One region of the Camelimonas abortus genome, then DNA from elsewhere that is predicted to be linked to it. Evidence: riboswitches for the same ligand, from Rfam matches in the RefSeq annotation. Region 1 holds a riboswitch; the other holds the start of a gene.
What was found. A riboswitch is a leader RNA that binds a small molecule or an ion and turns the genes downstream of it on or off. The one in region 1 is predicted to bind S-adenosylmethionine.

Region 1 (5,710 bases):
CCGGGATCGCCGATCAGCACCTCGGCGCCGCGGCCGGCGAGCGCCTCCAGCCAGGCGATCACTCGCGCGGCGAGGTCGCGCTCGTAGCAGATGTCGCCGGCAAGGATCACGTCCCAGCCGTCATCGACCCAGCTGGCGTCGGTCCATGCGCCGTCTTTCTGTTCGCCCAGCAGGTTGCGGCCGCTGGTCCGCAGCGAGACGCCGTTAAGCGCGGCGTTGAGGCGGATGGCGCTGAGGGAAAACGGATCAATGTCCACCGCCTCGACCTCGGCCGCGCCGGCGCGGGCGGCGGCGATGCCGACGATGCCGGAGCCGGAGGCGAAATCGAGCACGCGCTTGCCGGCCACCAGCTGCGGATTGTCGAGGATATGGCGGGCGAGCGCCTGCCCCCCAGCCCAGGCGAAGGCCCAGAACGGCGGCGGCAGGCCGATCTCGCCCAGCTCTTCCTCGGTCTTGCGCCACAGGTCGGTGGCCTCGGTGGCCAGATAGAGGGTGATTTCCGGCGCATGCGGAACGGCGGCCGGCGCCGTGTGCGCGCGGATGAAGGCGTCGTGGTCGTCGATCCTGACGGGAGCAGACGTCGCGTCGCTCATCTCCTGTCTCCCCCGTTCCTCGCCAGCAGCGCGGCGTACATGGCTTTCACCCGGTCCATGACATGCCGTTCGGTAAAGCCTGAAAGCAGGCGTTCGCGGGCGTTGGCGCCGCAGGCGAGGGTGAGCGCGCGGTCGGCGGCCAGCCGCTGGAGCCGCTCGGCGAGGGCGGCCGCGTCGTCTGGCGGGACCACGAAGCCGTCGACGCCGTCGCGCACGAACAGCCGGCATCCCGGCACGTCGGTGGTGACGATGGCCCGGCCGCAGGCGGCCGCCTCCAGCAGCGTGCGCGGCAGGCCCTCGCCGCCGCGTGACGGCAGCAGCGCCACATGATGGTCGCGCCACACGCCCGGTATGTCGCTGGTGCGGCCGCGCCAGCTGATCCCGGGCGTCTCGCCCCACGCCCGGAGCGTGGCTTCAGGAATCGCGCGCGGATTGGACGGGTCCGGCGCGCCGTACAGCGAAAGCGTCACGTCTGCTCCGCGCGCGCGCGCGCGGAGCACCGCCTCCACGGCGAGGTCAACGCCCTTGGACCACAGCATGCGCGCCACCACCGCCACGCGCAACGTCGGCTCTTCCGGCTGCGGCGCCGGCGTGAAAACGTCGGGATCGACGCCGGCGCCGCCGACGATCACCACGCGCGGATCGTCCGCGGTGAGGCCGAGGTCGGCGGCGTCGTCGGGGTTCTCCAGCAGATAGCAGGTAGCGGCGTTCTCCAGCGGACCGCGCACCAGGGCGCGGATGAGGCTGGCTGCGCCGCGGCCCAGCGCGTCGCGGCGCGCGCCGAGAAAGCCAAGGCCGGTGAGCGCGTACACCCGGCGCGACACCCCCGCCAGCCGCGCCGCCACGCCGCCCACGAGGATCGAACGCAGCGCGATCATGTGCAGGATGTCGGGGCGGACCTCGCGCAGTATGGCCGCGAGCCGCGCCACATTGGCGGCGACGGCGACGGGGTTGAGGCTGCGCCGCTCGGCCTCCAGCGGGATCACGCGCGCGCCGGTCGCCTCAATCGTCGCGCGGTGGTCGCGCACGCGGGTGATGACCGCCACCTCAAGCCCCATCTCCCGCGCCGCCCGCGCCATCGGCAGGAAGTGCGAGCAGAAAAACCAGTCTTCGGTCACCAGAAAGGCGAGGGTCGGCGCGCGCGCGCCGCCGGTCGCGGAAGCCGGGCCGGGAGCGCTGGCGGAAGGAGATGCGGGCAATTCTGTCGTCTCTGCTTTCTGTCTTCTCCGTCCGCGGCCGGCCCCGGGCCTGACGCCGGGCGCCGGAGCAGCGGGAGCGGGGGGCTCAGAACGCCTTGAAGGTGATCAGCGTGCGCGTGTCGGCGATGCCCGGAATGGGCTGCACCTGCTCGGCGACGAAATGGCCGATGTCGACGTCGCGGTCCACGTGGAACTTGGCGATAATGTCGAAGTCGCCGGCGATGGAATAGATCTCGGAGGCGATCTCGCGGTCAGCCAGGGCGCTGGCCACGTTGTATGTCTGGCCGAGTTTGCATTTGATCTGCACGAAGAAGGTCTGCATGCCTGCCGCTCGCTGGTTGCCGGGGCGCGCCCCCGCCCGCCGGGCGGGGCCGGCGCGTCCCTGACGCAGGCTGCGGAAAAGGCCTCTCGCCTTCGCCGCAGGATGCGCGTTGCCGGAAAAACGGGGGCGCGCGCCGGACGGTCCTGACGCCTCCCCGCCAATGCCGCCGGCGCGCGGCGCACATGTGGCCGCCGGCGCCGGCGACGCCCGTGGCGTTGTTAGCATGCGGCCCGGGCTGAAAGAAGCCGCGCCGTCCGGAAGCGGAAGGCGCGCCGTTCCGTCCCGTCGCCTCGCGGCCTCAGATCTGGTCCAGCGCCGCGTGCAGGTCGGCGATGAGGTCTTCGTGGTGCTCAAGCCCCACCGAGAGGCGCAGCAGCCCGTCGGTCACGCCCATGGCGGCGCGCGCGGCGTCGTCGAAGCGCTGGTGGGTGGTGGTGGCCGGATGGGTGATCAGGCTCTTGGCGTCGCCGAGATTGTTGGAGATCTTCACCACCTGCAGGGCGTTCATGAAGCGGAACGCGCCCGCCTTGCCGCCCTTCACCTCCAGCGCGATCAGGTTGGAGCCGCCGCGCATCTGCCGCCGGATCAGCTCCGCCTGCGGATGGTCCGGGCGGCCCGGATAGATCAGGCGCGTCACCATGGGGTGGCTGGCGAGCGCGTCGGCCACGGCCGCGGCGTTGGCGGTCTGCTGGCGCACGCGCACCGCCAGCGTCTCCAGCCCTTTCAGCATCACCCAGGCGTTGAACGGCGACATGGCCGGGCCAGTCTGGCGCAGGAAGTTGAAAACATGCGCCTGGATGAAGGCCTCCGACCCCAGGATCACGCCGCCAAGACAGCGCCCCTGACCGTCAATGTGTTTGGTGGTGGAGTAGACGACGCAGTCTGCGCCCAGCTCCAGCGGGCTCTGCCACAGCGGCGTCGCGAACACGTTGTCGACGACCAGCGTGCCGCCCACCGAATGGACGATGTCGGCCACGGCGGCGATGTCGACGATGCCAAGCGTGGGATTGGCCGGGCTCTCGATGAGGGCGGTTCTGGTGTTGGGCCGCACGGCGGCGCGCCACTGGTCGAGGTCCTCGCCGTCCACCAGCGTGGTCTCCACGCCGAAGCGGGGCAACAGCTCGTCGGTCAGCCAGCGCGAGGAGCCGAACAGCGCCTTCGCCGCCACCACATGGTCGCCGGCCCTCACCTGGGCGAGGATGGCGGCGGTGACGGCGGCCATGCCGGAGGCGGTGGCGCGGGCGGCCTCCGCCCCCTCCAGCGCGGCCATGCGCCGCTCGAACATCTCGATGGTGGGGTTGGAGAAGCGCGCGTACAGGTAGCCCTCGCTCTCCCCCCTGAAGCGCGCCTCGCACTCTTCGGCGGTCTGGTAAACGTGCCCCTGGGTGAGGAACAGGGCTTCCGACGTCTCGCCGTACTGGGACCGCAGCGATCCCGCGTGCACGAGGCGGGTTTCCGGATGAAGGGGGCGCTTGCTTGTCGTCACGATCGTCTCCCGACAGCATGGTCTCCGGCGGGCGGAAACCGGTGATCCGGCGTGCGCCGGCATCGCTCCGTCGGAGCCAGGGTGGGAGCACGCCGCCCCACGCCGCGACCCGGGCGGACATGAAAAAACCCGGCCAGGCGGGCCGGGTCGTCCTGAAAAGCGTCCTCGGCCCTTTAGCGAATTATTTAACGTGGCTGCAAGCCGGCCGGCCAAATCACCACGATGCGCCCGTGACTTACGCCTGCGCCCGGGCGACGTCAAGTCAGGGTCGCGCGGCGTTCCGGTCGCAGGTCGCCCGGGCGCCGCGCGGCGGCCCGTCGCGCCAGCCGCGCGTCAGTAAACCGGAGCGGTGATCACCCCGCTTTCCGTCGTCACCACCCAGAGGTCGCCGCGACGGCTGATGCCGAGGATGCGGCCCAGACCGCGCACGTACTGCCCCCGCCGCGCCTCGACGAGGCCGGAGCCGCGCCCCTCCAGCACGGCGACGCCGCCAGTGACGTTATGCAGCACCCAGCCGCGCACCGGAACGGCGGGCGCGGCGCCCGGCGGCTCCGGAACCGCCGCCGGCGGCAGCATGGCGACGCCGTCGTCCTCCGGACCGTAGCCTGGCCGCGGGTAGGGCTGCGGGCGCGGCGGGACCGGCGCTGGCGCGCGAGACGCGGCCGGAGCTGACGTCGCCGCTGGCGCGGAAGCGCCCGCGCTGCGCGGCGCCAGGCTCGCAACCCGCTGCTCCAGCGCCTCCAGCTTGCGGTTGATCGCGGCGATGCTCTCGCTGTTGCTGCGGCTGTCCGCCTGCTGGCCGGCCGGCGCGCCGCGCTGCTTCGCCAGCTCGGCCAGCTTCTGCTCGATGGCTTTCAGCCGGTCGTCGCCCTCCGCCGGTTGCGGGGCGGCGGCCAGTTTCTGCTCCAGCGCGTCAATACGCGCCGAAAGGGCGGCGATCCGGTCCGGTTCGGCGGCGCGGCTGGCGGCCTCCGCCCGCTGCTTCTCCAGTTCCTCCAGCGCCGTCGCCACCTTGCCGTCGCGGTCGTCGCTCCCCTGGGGGGCGGGATAGAACAGCGCCGTCACCGCCAGCGCCGCCAGCACGCCGCCGGCCGCGCCCAGCAGCGCGGCGCGCAGCGCGCCGCCGCCCGGGCCGACCGCCGCCGCGCCGGCCGCTTCGCGGTCCTTGCGTCCGGGCGACCAGTCAGCCTTCGGTTCGGCGGGGCGGCAGGGCGCGCCGGCGCGCTGGTCGCGGGTTACAACCGGCGTCGGCGCGGCGCCGTCGGCGACGGGCGTCGCGGCGGACGCGGGCGTTCCCTCGCCGGGGCCGCTCCCGTCCGTCCCACTCCCGGCGACAGGGGGCGCCGCGGCCGCTCCGGCTTCATTCCTGTCCGCGCTCCTGCTCCTGTCCGCGCCGCTGTCCGCAGGCTTCGCGCCGGAAGGCTTCGCCGCCGCAGACTTCCGCCCTTTCGCCGGGGACGGCGCGGCGTCGGCGGAGCCGCCATCCAGGGCAGGCGCTGCGTCCGCGGCGGCGCCCTTCGTCGCACGGCGGGCCGCCTTCGTGGCGTCGCGCCGTCCGGCGCCGGCGGTCTTCGCGCCGCCGTCGCCGGTCGCCTTGTTGGTCGCCTTGTCATTCTGGGGCCGGGAGGTGTCTCCGTCCCGGTTCTTCGCCTCAGCCATGGTTCACCGTTTTCCCGGTCGCGGGCGCCCGGTGGATAAACCGGGGCCGGCATGCGGACATCAGGATGATCGCGCCGCCCCAGGGCTGTCGCTGGGTAACGTGACGGCAGCATTCGTTGCGGTCAGGCAATGCGCGAGGGGCTTTCCGCCGGTTTCCGGCCAGCGCCCGGCGCGCCTTCCGCGTGTCCTGATAAAGCCGCCATTCCTGGCCGTTTCAGGGCGATGGCGCGGCGCCCATGCGCCGGCCGCCGGCCACGCGCCGCCGTCGCGCCGCCGCGCAGGGGCCCGCTGGCAGGGGCGCAGGCGAATCAGCGGCGCCAATTATCCTCCGTCCGAATGTCGAATTGTGGCGCCGGGCTGTTCACAACATGCTGTTGGACAATTGCCAGGGGCAGCGGCCCGATTCGGCGGCGCTGCCTTGACAAGTCGCTGGAAAGCAAGGTCATTAGCG
Region 2 (5,710 bases), 1.6 Mb from region 1:
TGCCGGAAGTGACGGTGGAGCAGAAGAACGGCGACGTCTCCTCCACGTTCCGCCTGCAGCAGGTCAGCGTCACCGGCCTGAAGGACGGCGTCGCCAGCCAGGCGGCCAGCGCCGCGGCCACCTTCGAGACCCGCGCCGGCGGCCAGACGGTTTCCGGCTCCACCGGCGAATCCGTGACCACGGACGTGCATGTGGCGCATCTGGCGCGCGTGTACACGGAAGCCGCCGCCAGCGACGCCGACCGGACGCCGCGCCCGGTGTACGGCTCCTTCGTCGCCCGCGACATCCGCGTCTCGGCCCGTGACGGCCAGTTCGCCATCGCCAGCGTGTCGGGGCGGGATTTCCGCATGGGCCTGACCAGCCAGCCGCTGCTGGCGCTGGGCGCAGCGATCGAGAAGGTGAAGGATCCCGAGGCGCTGCCGCCGAAAGAGCGCGCCGCCTATTTCCGCCACATGGCCGAGCTGGTGGGGGCGCTCTCCCTTGGCGAAGGCGCGCTGGAGGGGCTCAGCTTCGACCTTGCGGTCCCCGCGGACGCGGATGAGGACGGCGGGGAAAAGGCGGAGGGCGCGGCGGGCAGGCGCGTGCGCGGCGCCGTCGCCCGCATCGCCGTCACCGGCGGAGACTCCGGCGCCCTGACGGCGACGGGCGTGAAGACCTCCACGCCGGACGGCGGCGAGGTGGCGCTGGCCTCGGCCAGCCTTTCCGGCCTCGGCGCCCCGGCGCTGGCCCGCCATCTCCGCGCCGTGGCCGAGGCGGCGGAGCGCGGCGCCGGCGCCGACGACGCCTTCTCCGCCCTCGCCTTCTCCGGCCGCTTCAGCCTCGGCGGCCTCGCCGTGGACATTCCCGGCGACAGGCCGTCCGGCCGGGTGAAGTTCACGCTGAAAGCCTATGACGGCTCCTATCAGGATCCGGTCAACGGCGTGCCCACCCGCATCGACGCCCGCCTCGACAGCCTCGTCGTCGACCTGCCGCCGGAGGCCCCGGACGGCGGCGACGACGCGGACGCCCTGAACGACGCCGTGCGCAGGCTGCGGGCCATGGGCTACGACCGCGTCGACTTCTCTGCGCGGGTTGAAGGCTCCTGGGAGGCGGCGACGAAAACCCTGCGCATCGGCGACGTGTCGTTCAGCGTCGCCGACATGGGCGGCGCGCGTCTCGGCGGCCTGCTCGGCGACGTCAGCAGCGAGCTGTTCAGCGCCGACGCCGACCGCGCCCAGGCGGCGCTGATGGCGGCGCGGCTGAAGAAACTCACCCTGAACGTCACCGACGGCGGCCTTGGCGGCCGGTTCGCGGCGCTGCAGGCGAAGGAGCAGAACGGCGAGCCGGGCGCGGTGCGCGCCGGCTGGGCGACGCTGGCGCAGCTGCTTCTGCCCTCGGTGCTGGGCGCCAGCGAAGGCGCGCTCGAGCTCTCCCGCGCCCTCGGCGACTTCATCCGCCGCAGCGGCTCGCTCAGCGTCACCCTGACCTCGAAGAACCCCGCCGGCGACCCGGTCGGCGAGATCGTCGGGCCGGCGCTGGCCGGCGATCCGCAGGCGCTGTTCCGCCAGCTCCAGGTTCAGGCGGAGGCGCAGGCGGGGCCGCGGTGACGGCGGCCGGGGTTTTCGCCCGGCCTGCTTTGGCATAATCATGCCGGGCGTCGCGACCTGCGACGCCCGGTCTGTTTCGGGACGGCGCCCGCGGCCGCGCGGCGGCCGGCGCGGTCCGCGGGGGGGGGGGGGGGGGGATGGAGCGCAATGGGGCTGATCGGACGGCTGCTGAATCCGCACAACGAGACACGCGTCCACCTGAAGAAGCTGGCGAAGAAGCGCGGCTTCGAGATCGGCGCCTACAGCTACGGCCGGCCCAAGGTGCGCTTCGCCGAATCCGGCGCGCCGCTCAGCATCGGCCGCTACTGCTCCATCGCCGACAAGGTGGAGATCCTGCTCGGCGGCAACCACCGCACCGACTGGGTGTCCACCTTTCCCTTCCCGGCCTTTCCTGACGTGTGGCCCGGCGCGGAGAGCGACTATCACGCCACCGCCGGCGGGGTGAGCATCGGCCATGACGTGTGGCTGGGCTCCGGCTGCATCATTCTCTCGGGCGTCGCCATCGGCCATGGCGCGGTGGTGGCGGCGCGGGCGGTGGTGACGAAGGACGTGCCGCCCTACGCCATCGTCGGTGGCAATCCGGCGCGGATCATCCGCTACCGCTTCAGCGACCGCGACATTGAGGCGCTGCTGGAAAGCGCCTGGTGGGACCTGCCGAAGGAACAGGTGCAGCGCCTGCTGCCGCTGCTGCAGGGGCCGGACGTGCGCGCCTTCTGCGCCGCGGTGAAACGCATCCGCGCCGGCGAAGAGCCCGTCACCGGCTGAACGCGCCCGCCGGTCCGGCGCCGGCCGCGCGGTCTCTCCCCTTGTGCGCGGGCCATTTCCGGAATACACAGGGCGCAACATCAGGAGTTGGGATCAGTCCCAACGCCAACCTGCCTCTTCCGGGCAAGGTGGCGCTCCCCGCCCACGGGGAGGATGTGGCCAGCCGGCAACTATACGGAAACCAGCCACCGCAACCTGTTCCCCTGACGAAGAGGCGACCTGCCCGCACTCCGGTCACCCGACCGGCGAGGAACATGATGGTTGCGTCCCATGCCGATCAAACTGCCTGACGACCTGCCCGCGTTCAGCACCCTCGAGGCCGAAGGCGTGATGGTGATGCGCGAGACCGACGCGATCCGGCAGGACATCCGTCCGCTGCGCATCGGCTTCCTGAACCTGATGCCCAACAAGATCCGCACGGAGACGCAGATCGCCCGGCTGATCGGCGCCACGCCGCTGCAGGTGGAGATGACGCTGGTGCGCATCTCAAGCCACACGCCGCGCAACACCCCGCCCGAGCACATGATCGCCTTCTACCGCACGTGGGAGGAGATCCGCGGGGAGAAGTTCGACGGCTTCATCATCACCGGCGCGCCGGTGGAGCGCCTGCCCTTCCACGAGGTGAACTACTGGGACGAGCTGCGCCGCATCTTCGACTGGACGCAGACCAACGTGCACCGCTGCTTCAACATCTGCTGGGGCGCGCAGGCGGCCGTGCACCACTTCCACGGCATGCCGAAATACGAGCTGAAGCAGAAGGCGTTCGGCGTCTACCGGCACAACAACCTGTGTCCGGGCTCGCCGTTCCTGCGCGGCTTCTCGGACGATTTCTCGGTGCCGGTGTCGCGCTGGACCGAGGTGCGGCGCGCCGACATTCCGGCCGCCTCGGGCATCAGCGTGCTGGCGGAGAATCCCGACGCCGGCCTGTGCCTGCTGCACGACCCGAAGCACCGGTCGCTGCACATGTTCAATCACATCGAATACGACTCGACCTCGCTGGCCGAGGAGTACTTCCGCGATCTGGAAGCCGGCCTCCCGATCCAGATCCCGCACGACTACTTCCCGGACGACGACCCCAGCCAGACGCCGCGCAACCGCTGGCGCAGCCACGCCCACCTGCTGTTCGGCAACTGGATCAACGAGATGTACCAGACCACGCCGTTCGACGTGAACGAGATCGGCAAACCCGGCGCCTGACCGGCGCCGCCGCCGGACCGGCGAAAGGCCAGGCGTTCGCCTGGCCTTTTTTGCGCCCGGCCTGCTGGCGCCCGCAGCAGTCAGCGCGCGTCCGCGCCGCCCATGAGCCGGCGCTTCAGCGCCAGCGCCGGCCGCTCCACCACCCGCCAGGAGATCCAGCCGGCCAGCACGGACGCCGCGACGGAAGGAACCAGCAGCGCCACTGGCCCCAGGTCCGGCAGCAGCGCCCGCAGCGTCTGCTGCAGCGGCCAGCCGTAGAGATAGACGCCGTAGGATATGTCGTCGCGCGGCTCCGGCAGCCAGGAACGGACCGGAACCAGCGCCAGCCACATCACGCCATAGGCGGTGGTCAGGTAGAGCAGCGCGTTGTAGGCGAAGGAGCCGTGCGCCAGGACGGTGAGCGCGGCCAGCAGCACCGCCAGCGGCAGCGACAGGCGGATGGCCCCGCCCAGCCGGTGGAACGCCGCCCCGGCCACGAACAGCAGCGGCAGGCGCAGCATGGTCTGGTCACGCAGGCTGGCGTCAGGAACGAAAGCGTCCAGCGCCAGCAGGCTGCCGACGAGGAACGCCAGCAGCCCCACCGTCACCCGCCGGCGGCGCAGCAGGCCGGCGACGCCGAGCAGGAACACGCCGGCGTAGCACAGCACCTCATAACGCAGCGTCCACACTGTCCCCATGGGAAAGCGGAACGGATTGTGCTCGAACACCCCCGGCAGCGCCGTGTTGCTGCGGTAGGTGAAGGCCGTCTCCCACAGGAAACGCCAGAGGCCGGGCGCAGTGAAATAGGCGACAGGATCGAGGCTGGTCATGCAGGCGCCGAGCACGAGGCCGACGAAGGCGGTGGCCGCCAGCAGCCCCGGCGCGATGCGCAGCGCCCGCGCCAGCAGATAGTCCAGCCAGCCGCGCCGGTCGAAACTCATGGTGACCAGGTAGCCGGAGATGACGAAAAAGCCGTTCACCGCATGGGAGCCGAGCGTGTGCCCGGTGAGGCGGTGGAGCGGCTCGTCGGCCACGTCGCCGGAAACGACGCTGAACCCGTGCGAAATCACCACCAGAAGCGCCAGCGCCAGCCGCAGCAGCGTGAAATTGTTGGCGCGGCCCAGAGACGCCTCGGCCACGGTCGGCGCGCCCAGCAGGCCGCCGCGCCACGGCTCGGCCGCCACCGCCGTCTCCACCGGAACCGGCTGGCCGGCGCCGGGCAGGCGCCCGCCCGGTCGCCGGCCCGCCTCAGCAGTACGGGCATGTGTCATTGATGGCTGTCGCCCCCCTGTACGAACGTCACCGCAATATGCACGCCGGCGACGCTGGGGCAACAATGGTCGCCGTCACCTGAATTGCGGCTGGCGGCTGGCGGGATCGCCCGGCGTGAGCCCTTCGCGGGCGAGCGCGCTGCGCCCGGCGAGGAACGCCAGGGCGCCGGCGGCGCTGCCGGCGTAACGCTCGATCAGGCTGCGGCGGAAACTGAACAGCGCCAGCAGGGTCTTGCCGGCGTTGACGAGGAAGGTGGCCGGGGCCGGCGACGGCAGGCCCCATTTGCGCGCCACATGGGCGCCCGACCACGCCATGTGCCAGCGGGCCCGGTAGATGCGCCCCGGCGCCGGCGGCGCCGACCTGCCGCGCCCGTGCCGCGCCGCCGCGGCGTGCACGTGCACCAGGGCGAATCCCGCCTCCGCCACGCGCCTGCACAGGTCGTCGTCCTCATAGAACAGGAAGATGTCCGGGTCGTAGCCGCCGAGACGCAGGAACAGCTCGCGCCGCGCCAGCAGACAGGCGCCGGAGAGGAACGGCGCGCAGCAGTCGCCCTCCGGCGCGCACGGGCGCCCGCGCGGATTGGCGAGATAGGGCGACAGCAGCGACCTGCGCTGGAAGAACAGGCGCCCGTCCGGCTCGATGATGCGCGGCGCCAGCAGGCCGGCGTCCGGCCAGCGCTCCGCCGCCGCCAGCAGCGCCGCCACGGCGCCGGGATCGGGGGCGCAGTCCGGATTGATGATGAGGATGAAGGGGGTGTCCGCCGCCGCCGCGCCGATGTTGTTGGCGCGGCCATAGCCCTCGTTGCGGGCGTTGCGGATGACGCGGGCGCCGTGCGCCTCGGCCACGGCGACGGTGTCGTCGGCGCTGGCGTTGTCAACGACGATCGCCGGCACCTGCTCGCGGGCCAGCGC

Region 2: linked by a shared signal. The riboswitch ahead of metA (homoserine O-acetyltransferase MetA) and the one ahead of ACFFJB_RS13190 (O-succinylhomoserine sulfhydrylase) in region 1 are both predicted to bind S-adenosylmethionine.

Annotation. Positions count from the first base shown of each region.
Region 1 covers NZ_JBHLWR010000006.1:2,512,835-2,518,544, forward strand. Annotated here, with positions in the region: gene ACFFJB_RS13175 (class I SAM-dependent methyltransferase) at 1-593, opposite strand, end outside; gene ACFFJB_RS13180 (glycosyltransferase family 4 protein) at 590-1,792, opposite strand; gene ACFFJB_RS13185 (Lrp/AsnC ligand binding domain-containing protein) at 1,878-2,114, opposite strand; gene ACFFJB_RS13190 (O-succinylhomoserine sulfhydrylase) at 2,413-3,600, opposite strand; SAM riboswitch at 3,754-3,831, opposite strand; gene ACFFJB_RS13195 (hypothetical protein) at 3,934-5,259, opposite strand.
Region 2 covers NZ_JBHLWR010000006.1:907,054-912,763, reverse strand. Annotated here, with positions in the region: gene ACFFJB_RS06415 (aq_1923 C-terminal domain) at 1-1,586, shown strand, start outside; gene ACFFJB_RS06410 (CatB-related O-acetyltransferase) at 1,734-2,351, shown strand; SAM-I-IV-variant riboswitch at 2,424-2,535, shown strand; gene metA (homoserine O-acetyltransferase MetA) at 2,622-3,548, shown strand; gene ACFFJB_RS06400 (acyltransferase family protein) at 3,629-4,798, opposite strand; gene ACFFJB_RS06395 (glycosyltransferase family 2 protein) at 4,874-5,710, opposite strand, start outside.